Regions from separate parts of the Lysinibacillus sp. RC46 genome, predicted to be linked through region 1. Evidence: riboswitches for the same ligand, from Rfam matches in the RefSeq annotation. Region 1 holds a riboswitch; the other holds the start of a gene.
The links. A riboswitch is a leader RNA that binds a small molecule or an ion and turns the genes downstream of it on or off. The one in region 1 is predicted to bind preQ1.

Region 1 (5,897 bases):
CCTGGAACCAGCATCGCCACTTAGAGGCTTATTTTGCGGTACCGTGTTCTGGCGCTATTTTACACATGGTGAATATTCGTTTATCAGAAGAGCATTTAATTTATATTATTAATCATGCAGAAGATGAGATTTTAATGATTGATGTGGATTTGCTACCAATTATTGAAAACATTGCGCCTGAGCTTAAGACAGTGAAACATTATATTATTATGACGGATGAGGATACTTTGCCAGAAACGACATTACCGAATGCATTATCGTATGAGGATTTATTAGCAGCAGCAGATGAAAACTATGAGTTCCCAGAAGATATCGGGGAAGAGGAGCCTGCTGGTATGTGCTATACAAGTGCTACAACAGGAAATCCAAAAGGGGTTGTTTATTCACATCGAGGTTTAGTGCTACATAGTATGATGCTCAGTATGTCTGATTCAATGGGCATTTCTGAACGTGACGTCGTGATGCCGATTGTGCCAATGTTTCATGCAAATGCATGGGGCTTACCGTTTGCAAGTGTCAATGTGGGTGCTACACAAGTATTGCCTGGTCCACAATTCACATCGGCAATCATTTTGGATTTAGTGGAGCAGGAGAAGATTACATTAACAGCTGGAGTGCCGACAATTTGGATTGGCGCGTTACAGGAACAAGAGAAGCGTGAGCGAGATATAAGTTCGCTACGAGCTATTTGTTGCGGTGGCTCTGCTTCACCTACTCGACTTATTCGTACATTTGAAGAGCAGTATGGAATTCCATATATCGTCGTGTATGGAATGACTGAAACAACGCCGATTGTAGCATTATCAAATTATATGTCTTGGATGGATGAATGGCCAATTGAAAAGCGTATTGAATCGCGAGCAATGCAAGGAATGACGATGGCCGGTATTGAATCGAGTATTATTAATGACCATGGAGAAGTGCCATGGGACGGAGAGACAATGGGTGAGTTACGTCTTCGAGGTCCATGGATTTCACACGAGTACTATCGTGATGAACGTACAAATGATGCGTATCGAGGTGGCTGGCTATATACAGGGGACATTGCGGTACGAACAGAGGATGGCTTTATCAAAATAACGGATCGTACTAAGGATTTAATTAAATCGGGTGGGGAGTGGATCTCCTCGGTGGATTTAGAAAATGCGTTAATGACCCATGATGCAGTTTTGGAGGCAGCAGTTATTGCAATTCCGCATGTTAAATGGCAAGAACGCCCGCTAGCTTGTGTAGTATTGAAGGAAGGAATGTCAGCAAGTGAAGAGGAGCTTCTGGCATTTTTAGAAAGTCAATTTGCAAAATGGTGGGTACCAGATGATGTGGTATTTTTAGATGAAATTCCAAAAACATCAGTTGGAAAGTTTCTGAAAGCCAAGCTTCGAGATAATGTGGCAGAAATTTATCCGAAATTAGCTTCATTCGTATAGTTAAAAGAGCGATTTCCATAAAGGAAGTCGCTCTTTCATTTTGTTATCTACTTAACATTTGGAATACTTGTTCCACGTCTTTGTCTCCACGCCCGGAAATATTGATAATAATGCTCTCTTCCGGAGATAGTGTTGGCGCAAGTTTTAGTGCATGAGCAACTGCGTGGGAGCTTTCAAGTGCAGGAATAATTCCTTCAACCTTTGACAGCACTTGGAATGCTTCAAGCACTTCTTCATTCGTCACTGTTACATATTCTCCACGACCAGTTGTTTTTAAATAGCTGTGCTCTGGACCAGCTCCAGGATAATCTAGTCCAGCGGCAATCGAATAGGTTGGTAGCGGATTGCCCTCTGCATCTTGCAGTACCAAACATTTGAAGCCGTGTAATTCACCCGGTGTTCCTTCATTTAATGTTGCTGCTTTATCTGGTTCAATGCCGATAAGGCGAACATTTTCATCTGCAATATATTCTGCAAAGGCACCGATCGCATTACTACCCCCACCGACGCAAGCAAGTACTGCTGCTGGTAGCTTTCCTTCTTTTTCTAAAATTTGTTCACGACTTTCACGGCTAATGACTGATTGGAAATGCTTGACCATTGAAGGGAATGGGTGAGGTCCAACAGCAGAACCTAGTAAATAGAAAGTCGTCTCGTAGTTTTCAACTAAATCAGCAAATGCTGCATCCACTGCATCCTTTAGTCGCCCCTGACCTTTATCAACGGCTACTACCTTGGCACCAAGTAGCTCCATACGGAAGACGTTTAATGCTTGGCGCTTGGTATCTTCTAAGCCCATATAAATTGTGCAATCCATCCCGAACATTGCACAAGCAGTTGCTGTTGCTACACCATGCTGACCTGCACCTGTTTCGGCGATCACACGATTAGCACCCATGCGCTTTGCCAATAAAATCTGTCCAAGAACGTTATTAATTTTATGTGAACCTGTATGGTTAAGATCTTCACGCTTTAAAAAAATTTTTGCGCCACCTAATTGTTTTGTTAAATTTTCAGCAAAATAAAGTGGAGATTTGCGCCCAACATATTCATGGAAATAATAATCTAGCTCTTTATTAAAGTCTTCATCGTCTTTATATTTTTGGAAGTTTCCATCTAAAATATTTAATACACTTTGAAGCTCATCAGGAACAAAGCTACCGCCAAATTCACCGAAATATCCTTTTTTCTCTACTACTATACTCATCTTCTCTCGACTCCTCTTATCTAATTTTTCCATAAAAAAAAGTCACTACAATCCTTCTGTAAAAAGGACGAGTAACCGTGGTGCCACCTTCATTCGCAAAAATTGCGCGCTTTCGTACTCCGATAACGGGGAGTAAATTCGTCCTCACTTTTGATGAGGCTGCTCCAAAGCCCATTCACAAGTATGTACTACTGATTTGCACCAACCATCAGCTCTCTTTAAGTACGACCGCTTGCTACTATTCTTTTTCTTAGCATTTATTGAAATGAATTGTAAAGTATTTTCGGAATAGTGTCAAGATATCTTGGTGCCAAGAAAATAAAAAAACGAATCTAATAAGATCCGTCTTTTAAATTAAATTAAATTTTTGAAGTTTAAGCGTTTATTCAATGTATACATAATCGGTGCACCGACCGCTAAGACAACAAATTCACCTGCAGCAACAGTTAACCATGTCCAGAAGAATGGTAGTTCTAATGCTAAGTTCAATTCAAATGCAATGATAAACATAGTACATGTAAATAAAAATGTATTGATGACTAAACGTGCCCAAATATTTTTGACAAATTTACAAATAAGAATGAACAACCCAAGGGTAATCATCGAATGGGCGACACCAAAAATTAAATCGTAGATACCGAGTGGTGAAAATATGTTGGAGATAAATACACCAATAATAATCCCAACGGCAAAACGAGGGTTAAAGGCAACCAAATGGTTAAACATTTCGGATAGACGGAACTGCACCTCTGTAAAGCCAAATGATCCGACTAATAATGTAACAGCAATGTAGAGAGCTGCAATAATGCCGCTCGTTGCTAAAAATTTTATTTTCATATTCATTTCTCCTTAGTTTTTTTACGTGGGATGGTTACGAACCACGTGAAGCAAATGCAATCATATCAATGTTCAAGCTTACTTGTAAATAGCGATGAGTAAAAAAAACGCAGAAATTCATAGTGCTAAAGGTAATATTTAGCTCTTGTTCGTTGCTCATTAGTTAGATAGGTGTGTGTTTGACCGGATTCGAATTTTGAATACATAAGAAGGGGGCTTGTACACTTGCTTCTTTACAGTTGGAATGAAATTGGTCTATAGATGAGAAGCAACTGTGAAAAATAAAAAATGAGTGATTTATCCAGTTAAATTAAAAAGAACTGTTCTAAGCAGTTCTTTTAACAAGTGTAGTTATCAGTAGTTTTTTAAAACACTAAATGCTTGGGCAAATTTTTGGGCAAAGATTAATGGGGGCTCTATTGATTGAAAGTGAACGTATAAAATAACTGGGTCTGAATAGATCCAGTGATTATGAACAGCACTTATAATCAAATTATTTTCTGCAAGTACCTTAACAAATGGAGGTAATTCCTCTTGAAGTACTACAACTTCACCTAAGTTAAGTGCATTTCCATATATATCAAGTGATTCGAATGTTATCCCAGCATGAAGTGCACTACGACTTGGGCGACCTTGAATCATAACATTAAGATTTCGATTAAGTTTTACTGAGCATACACCATGTTCCGTTGAAGCTTTTCCGTTGGCAATCTGAGCAAATTTTGTACACATATCTTGAAAGCTTTGCATTTAGACACCTCTGCTTTTTTTAATTTAATGAGGATGCCTTGGAGCGAAAGTAGTAGAGGTCTCTGATTGAAATTATTCATCTAAAACATTTTTAATTTCTCCTATTTCAAAAATTATATCGTCTAGTTGTTTTTTGAATTCATCCGAATATTCTAATTCTCCATCTAAATCTTTTGTATATTCCAAGGCATTTAAGGCAAAATCTAGAGCAAATGCGAATAGACTGTCACAAAGATCAGAAATGATTGTGTCAATATCTCCTATATTTGCATTTTGCTTTTCAGAAGGTTGATTTAAATCGATATCTTCATTGTTCATGGTAATCCTCCTTTTTGAAAACAGCACTAGTCTCATTTGCATCATATGCATTAAATGTAAAAAAGGAGACTGAAAAGGAATAGTGTCTGTAGAAAAATTAAGTCGCATCTAACCAGATGGGGCTTTTTACTATGCATGATTGAACGGAGCATTTTGGTTATTGACAAATTAATTAATCAATAATATCGTTTATTTATTAATTGATTAATTAATTAATAAACGAAATGTTTGGAGGTCTAACATGTTAAGAGTAGAAAATTTGGTTAAAAGTTATCAAAATGGTCGTGAATTGCTTTATGCATTAAATTCAGTTTCATTGTCAATTGGTGATGGGGAATTCGTTGTCATTCTTGGCCCTTCTGGATCGGGTAAATCTACGCTCCTTAATGTAATTTCTGGTTTAGAGCAACCAGATTCAGGAAGCGTTACTTGCGATGACTACGAGATTTGTGGATTAAATCAGAAAGATCTTACGTTGTTTAGACGTGATAAAACAGCTTTTATTTTTCAAGCATATTATTTACTGCCATTTTTAAATGTAGAATCTAACATTAAAATGGGTGCTGACTTAAAAGGGAACAAAAATATTACTGAAATAATGGATGGTGTAGGACTTCATGGATTAGAAAAACGCCTTCCTTATGAACTTTCAGGGGGGCAACAACAACGAGTGTCTATTGCACGTGCTTTAGCGAAAAAACCGGATTTTTTGTTTTGTGATGAACCAACTGGAGCATTAGACGAAGAAACGAGCAAACAAATCTTAACTTATTTGAAGCAGCTTCAAAAACAATTGAAATTTACAATTATTATGGTAACGCACAATGTTAGTATTGCTCAAATTGCAACAAAGGTTATTAAAATGACTAGCGGGAAAATAGTAGAAGTAACTAGCAATACTAACCCACTAGATGTTGAAGAAATTACATGGTGAGAAGGGGAGTACATTTGATGACATTTAAAAAACAGTATCCGCTTGTACTAGTTGTTGCCTGTGCAGTGTTTATTTGTACATTACTTGTTTTCTATCTTCAAGGTACAAACTCCATCAAGAGGGCACTAGAACATCAAAATCAGCAGGACTTTACACTTATTCTACAGGGAGAGGAAATTACGGACCTTTCAAATAAGTATTCTTTTACGTATGATCCTGTAACATATAAAGTCATTTATGATGAAAAAAATGTATATCGTATTATGCAAAATACTCGAAACATTGATATTCCAATATACTTGAAAGGCTTGGCGCCAAAAAAAGTAACTGAAATTGCAATAGATAAAAATTTTTCACAGGAGAATAAATTAGCATTAGGAGATACAGTTACTATTGGCAATATAACTTATTCAATTAGTGGGAT
Region 2 (5,897 bases), on a different contig from region 1:
GTCTTGCCAATCGATTCGTGATACACGCACACCCTTTTGCCCCCGACCGTCAAGCCGTAAGCCGGTTTTACTATTTAGGATGATTGCCCCACGGAGGTTTTGATTACTAGCAAGTTGATGAAAAGCAACATTTAGTGCATGTTCCGAAACACCTAAAGATGTTAGTATCTTTCTTGCTTCACTATGGGCCTTTTCGATTGAAACCGCCTCAACTGTCGTAATTTCTAAGGGTGGCAAATACTGTATCTGATCATGCGCTATTTTTTCAACGGTAATTTGAATAAAGTCAGCATCTCCACGTGAATGATTACTTGCTTTATTCAATAGCTGTTTTACAATGGGCTCTATCTGAGATTTACTCCCTATCCGTTCACCACCAGATATATGCTTTTCCCCTAGTTCAGGACTTCTTTCAGCCGCACGCATTCGTATGCTATAACACGTTTTTAACATGATTATTACCTGCTACTTTCCTATTAATTGTTTGTAACAACTTCGTTATGGGATAAACACTAACAGCTGTGATTACCATGCCTGGAATAGCCAAAACTAATAACGGTAAAAATGGAGTCCCTAACGTAAAAGCCAAACCAAATCTAGCAATCGTTGTTCCAATGGGGCCTGCCAAAACAAGTACCGGAATGGAAGTCCCAAATAAAACAATAAGTAAGCCTACAGTCAATCGAAAAATTAAGGAGATCTCCACATTTAAGGTTGAGTGTATACCTAATAAAAATAAGATTAAACTTGCAATGATTCCTGCTAGAAAATATCGCTTAAATCCAAATACCGCAGCAATCGCAACTGCAATAGGTGCTGATAATTGAAATTCAGACCCAGGAAAACCTGTTGGAATTTTAAACATGCCTGTAACGATAATAAGACAAGCTAGCAATGAAATCTGGGCAAGATCATATGTAGAAAACTTTCGGATCATTTTATTCCTCCATCTTACTTTTGAAATACTTGATGTCATTTCCTCCTATTCCCCTCAAATTGAGTTAACCTTGATTAATAATAAGTTAACACAAAAATAGATTGGAAAGTAGATAAAATGGTAGGATTTTTTATTATTTGTGAAAAATACAGTTTTGTTTATTAGTAGGTTTCAAAAAATGAAGTTCGTGTTCCTCAGGCTAGAGAATGGCCACATGCTTTTTTCAGATTCCGCATCGCCACGAGCACCCTTGCACTTGGCTAGTTACTACTTCTGTCTTCACGGTTCAGGTATGTATTCTATAGATTCCATCCATGCTGGGTGCGCAAAAAAAGTATAGGCCCAATTAGCCTATACTTTCACACCTATAAACGTTAAATAAATATGTACAAAAATGCTTGTTTAACCAAGTACATTTTTGATTTCCTTTGTTACAGGAAGTGGCGAGCATGATAGACTTGACCGGTTAGCCAGCCCTTGATATAGCTGGGTTCTAGGCTATCGAATCATGCGAGTAGAGGCAGCGTGTCAAGTTGTAACTATTCACGCACTTGTATAGAAAAGTAGTTGATCAGCGAATGGGTACATGCTTAGAATAGCAAAAATGTACATTGTTATTTTGACATTTATACACACCTAGACCAGTTCTGATCTTTTCCCTTTCGATTCGAAGGTTAACAGCAGACGCCTATTCTTGTAATGGCACACTATCTATACACCTCTTTTATTCCCCCAAACAAGGGCATGCAACTGTGGCAGTACTTTGACATCTCTGAATTCCTCATCCTTAATCACTCTATCAATCAGCGCATGATATTTATCTAATAAATGTAGTATTAATCGTGAATTGTCAGTCGTCGTGAGATCATCATTACCGACTTGGAGATAAAAAGGAATCGTTGGATATCGATGGTGAATTTGTTTAGCATAATCGTAATCCTCTTGATTAAAAACGACTACTTTGAGGGATATATGATGATTACTGTTTCGTTTTTTTAGCTTTTCAAAGATATCAGTGAGCACCGAATAGTCTGTGGTCATTCCAGAACTAGGTGGCTTTGGCGAGATTGTCAGTTCATCAATCTCATACATCCATTTTTGCCACCTGCTTCCCTGTGTTTCCACTCCGACCTTTATGTCGTTTTCTTTTAAAATGGCAATGAGTTCTTCCAAATTTTGATAGAGTGCAGGATTGCCGCCTGAAATCGTGACAAATGAAAAACCATTGCCTCCAAGACGTTTCAACTCAGACCAAATCTCTTCCGCTGTCATTTGGACTATAAGATGCTTTCCGCTGCCATCCCATGTAAACGATGAATCACACCAAGAACAGGAATAATCACAGCCGGCAGTTCTCACAAACATTGTCTTCTGGCCAACGACCATTCCCTCACCTTGAATCGTCGGTCCAAAAATTTCGATAACAGGTACCTTACTCAACTTCCATCCACTCCCGTCTCGCTTCTGCATAGCTTGTCGGAGTTTCGTATAGCCTGATAAACTCTACACGCGCACCGTTATACCTTTGTTCATCAAGTAAAGCCTGAGCCAACTTTTCGTAAATCCAAACAACAATGTTCTCTGCCGTCGTATTCATGGGCGGAAGCGTTTCATTTAAATAGCGGTGATCCAAATGAATCTCTATTTTTTGTTTCCATATTGCTTTTATATCGCCGAAATCAATCACCAAACCGCGATCATCTGTGTATCCACTCAGTCCTAATATTACACGATACGTATGACCGTGTAGGTTTTTGCATTTCCCCTCATAATTATGTAAATGATGAGCAGCATCGAAGGTAAATTCTTTGCTTATGAGAACACGCTTTGCATGATAGATCAATTGATTTCTTTGAATATCTTCATCTATCTTTTGGAGCTTATCGACGATTTTAAAATCTGACATGTTTTAAGACTCCTTCCTGTAATTCAAATACTCATTAAGCCCTTTTTTTCGCAGTTTACATGCTGGGCATTCACCACAGCCATCTGCTATTACACCGTTATAGCAAGTCAACGTTCTTTCCCGTACAAAATCAAGTGCCCCAAGCTGATCAGCAAGCTCCCATGTCTGTGCCTTATTCAGCCACATCAACGGTGTATCAATCACAAAGGAATTATCCATCGATAAATTTAATGTTACATTCAAAGATTTAATAAAAACATCTCGGCAATCCGGATATCCGCTAAAATCCGTTTCACAAACGCCAGTTACAATATGCTTAGCTCCTACTTGGCTCGCTAAAACGCCCGCAAATGAAAGAAAGAGAAGATTTCGACCAGGTACAAAAGTCGATGGAAGCTCACCATTTTCTCCGTCTTCCACCTTTATGTCTTGTCGTGTCAACGCATTCGGAGCAAGCTGATTCAGGAGTGACATATCAAGAATGTGATGCTTAACACCGAGATCCTCTGCTATCTTCTTCGCACATTCAATTTCAAGATGATGCCTTTGACCATAATCAAAAGTTACTGCCTCTACCTCTTCAAAACGTTCTTTTGCCCAAAACAAACAGGTTGTACTGTCCTGACCTCCACTAAATACAACAATTGCCTTTTCCTGCTTCATCTATAAAAACTCCCTTATATCGAAAAACAGTACTCTAAGAAAAAGTGCTGTTTTCTTCTTAGTTTTTTAACGAATATTGTGTGCCTTAATAAGTTAAATACTTCAATCTTTCTTAACGGCTTCGGCCAGACATAAAAAAACCCCCTTGTAAAATGTTTCCCAACACTTTTCAAGAGAGGCATCACCAATCATTCTATTAAAACATAAGTAAAAACATAAAAAAAGCCACGTCCGATATGGACATGGCATATTGTCATGTTTCCATAGTTTTTTATAGAGGGTATTTGCTATGAACCTCTCCCGTTCTAGTCCGGGCATTCTTTTCTTCAATATAATACAAAAAATAGTATAAAACGTCAAATGGATTTTTATAAAAAAATCTTCCCCATAAATGCTTCTCTGGAATAACCACTGTTATACTGCTCTATGTTTTAGCAGTACACTAAACACGATACGGTTCACCTTGATTAGGCTAAGTGAGGATTTAAATAGTCATATTGCCTCAATAAATCACTATTCCATTGTCTAGAACAGATTTATTTTGCACCTGATTTCCTAAAATATATAGCTTTTTCAAATTAGGCAAATTCACTAATGGCTCTACATTTGAAATAGCGTTATTTTCCAAATGAAGCACCTCAATTTGTTGCCAATTCCCCATAAAACTTAACGATTGTAGTGAACTATCTTGTATTGTGAATGAACGCAGAGCTGAAAAGCCAGCAAAGTAAGGCATAACCTTATCAACTTCATGCACCCAGTCACCATTACCTATTCGGAAGGATACATTATTCAAAGTTAAATGTTCCAGTATGTTGTTGTTAAATGAATTTTGACTATTAATTTGAAACTTACACTCATTACAATTTAACGTTTTTACATGCTGTAAATTGAATAATTCACTCGTCTCTTCATAAAAAGATGTTTCATTTAAATTTATGGTTTGCAGATTTGGCAAACGATTTAAAGAACGAATGCCTGTAAAATCGCCAGACTCCATTGCTGTAAGTTGTTCTAGCTGTGGATATTTCAGTAATTCTGCTCCATTCAAATACGACTGTCCCCCACTTATCTCAACAGTTAAATCTTTTAAAGCAGGTGCCTCTAACTTGGATAAGAAAGAACTTTTTAATTCGGCTTTTTTTAAATGGGGTGCTACAATCGATGCTATTTGGCCACTATAACCAGTTATCGATAAATCGGTCAGTGAAGTCAGGCTGTTCACAATATCATACAATTCTAATTTATAAAGAGAAGCTAAACGCAACTTTGTCAATGAAGACTTATTTCTAAGGTGTTCTACATTCGTAATATCCATATTTTCAAGATCAAGCGATTGCAAGTTAGGCATGTTTTGTATAAAATCAAGCGTTTTTAAATTTTTCACCGCTGTTAGTTTCAATTCTTGTAATTGATTCAGTGAATAGAACGAGCTAAAATCTGTCGCTTCACTCAAATCTATTGCTAACGACTCTAAATCAGTTAATGAAGACAACCACTTCAAATCATTGGCAGATCTTAAAGACAATGATTTTAATGGCAGTTTATTCAGAAGAGCGAAGTCTGTAACCGTCTCGGTGTGATACGAAATTTCAAGTGATTGAAGATTAGGAAACTCTAATAATAAAGCAAGTTCATCATTACTTCGGATTTGGATAGAGAGCTCTACAACATTAGACTTATCGCTGAAATATTCAGCAATTTTACTAAATGATTCATTAAAGCTACCTGTATAGCTTTTTAAACCTTCCAGATGTCGGAAGCTTACATTTTCACTTTGTGATATTTCATAATCACCCATCAAATTCAATACCGTCAGACCAGTAAAGGCTTCAAAATCTTTTTGTTCGATTTTTTGTGTATTTAATAACTTATCCATAATAATATAGTTAGAAATTTTGGCTTGCTTATTTGTAAACGGATCGTCAAGACTGTAATCAAAATGCCATTGATCTTCAGAATAGTATATTTTTAAATAACGGATACTTGCGATTTCTTCTTTAGTTGGCATTGCTTCACCTTTATTAAAAATATCTTTTAAAAAGAATAAAAGAACTTCGCTTTCAGGCATTTTCCGAACAGCTAGGTCCTTATGGTTACCATATTCTGTTTGATTGCCGCTCAAAAGAAAATAGCCAAGGAATATACAAAGGATGACAATCGGTATTATTAAAAGCGCTTTTAAATTCGGTTTTGGACGTGTAGCTTTATTCGCAGAAGTTGTACCATAATAATTATTAATCGTCTGATCAACATAATAAACTTTATTTTCTTTCAACATTATTTCAGTTTCACAAAAAGGACATTTGAATGATTGTCCCTCTCTATATTCAATTTTCCCATTACAATTCGGACAATTTAATTTAATGAATTCCACTGGCAATCCCCTCT

Region 2: it holds a riboswitch for preQ1, as region 1 does, so the genes downstream of both, queC (7-cyano-7-deazaguanine synthase QueC) here and ABH966_RS23890 (QueT transporter family protein) in region 1, are expected to answer to the same signal.

Annotation. Positions count from the first base shown of each region.
Region 1 covers NZ_JBGCCF010000039.1:28,407-34,303, reverse strand. The annotation lists gene ABH966_RS23900 (long-chain fatty acid--CoA ligase) at 1-1,427, shown strand, start outside; gene trpB (tryptophan synthase subunit beta) at 1,471-2,634, opposite strand; T-box leader at 2,695-2,895, opposite strand; gene ABH966_RS23890 (QueT transporter family protein) at 2,989-3,471, opposite strand; PreQ1 riboswitch class I at 3,478-3,522, opposite strand; gene ABH966_RS23885 (DUF1259 domain-containing protein) at 3,826-4,221, opposite strand; gene ABH966_RS23880 (hypothetical protein) at 4,294-4,539, opposite strand; gene ABH966_RS23875 (ABC transporter ATP-binding protein) at 4,781-5,473, shown strand; gene ABH966_RS23870 (FtsX-like permease family protein) at 5,491-5,897, shown strand, end outside.
Region 2 covers NZ_JBGCCF010000025.1:8,481-14,377, forward strand. The annotation lists gene bioW (6-carboxyhexanoate--CoA ligase) at 1-453, opposite strand, end outside; gene ABH966_RS19740 (hypothetical protein) at 434-937, opposite strand; gene queE (7-carboxy-7-deazaguanine synthase QueE) at 1,649-2,377, opposite strand; gene queD (6-carboxytetrahydropterin synthase QueD) at 2,370-2,843, opposite strand; gene queC (7-cyano-7-deazaguanine synthase QueC) at 2,847-3,506, opposite strand; PreQ1 riboswitch class I at 3,764-3,810, opposite strand; gene ABH966_RS19760 (leucine-rich repeat domain-containing protein) at 4,009-5,883, opposite strand.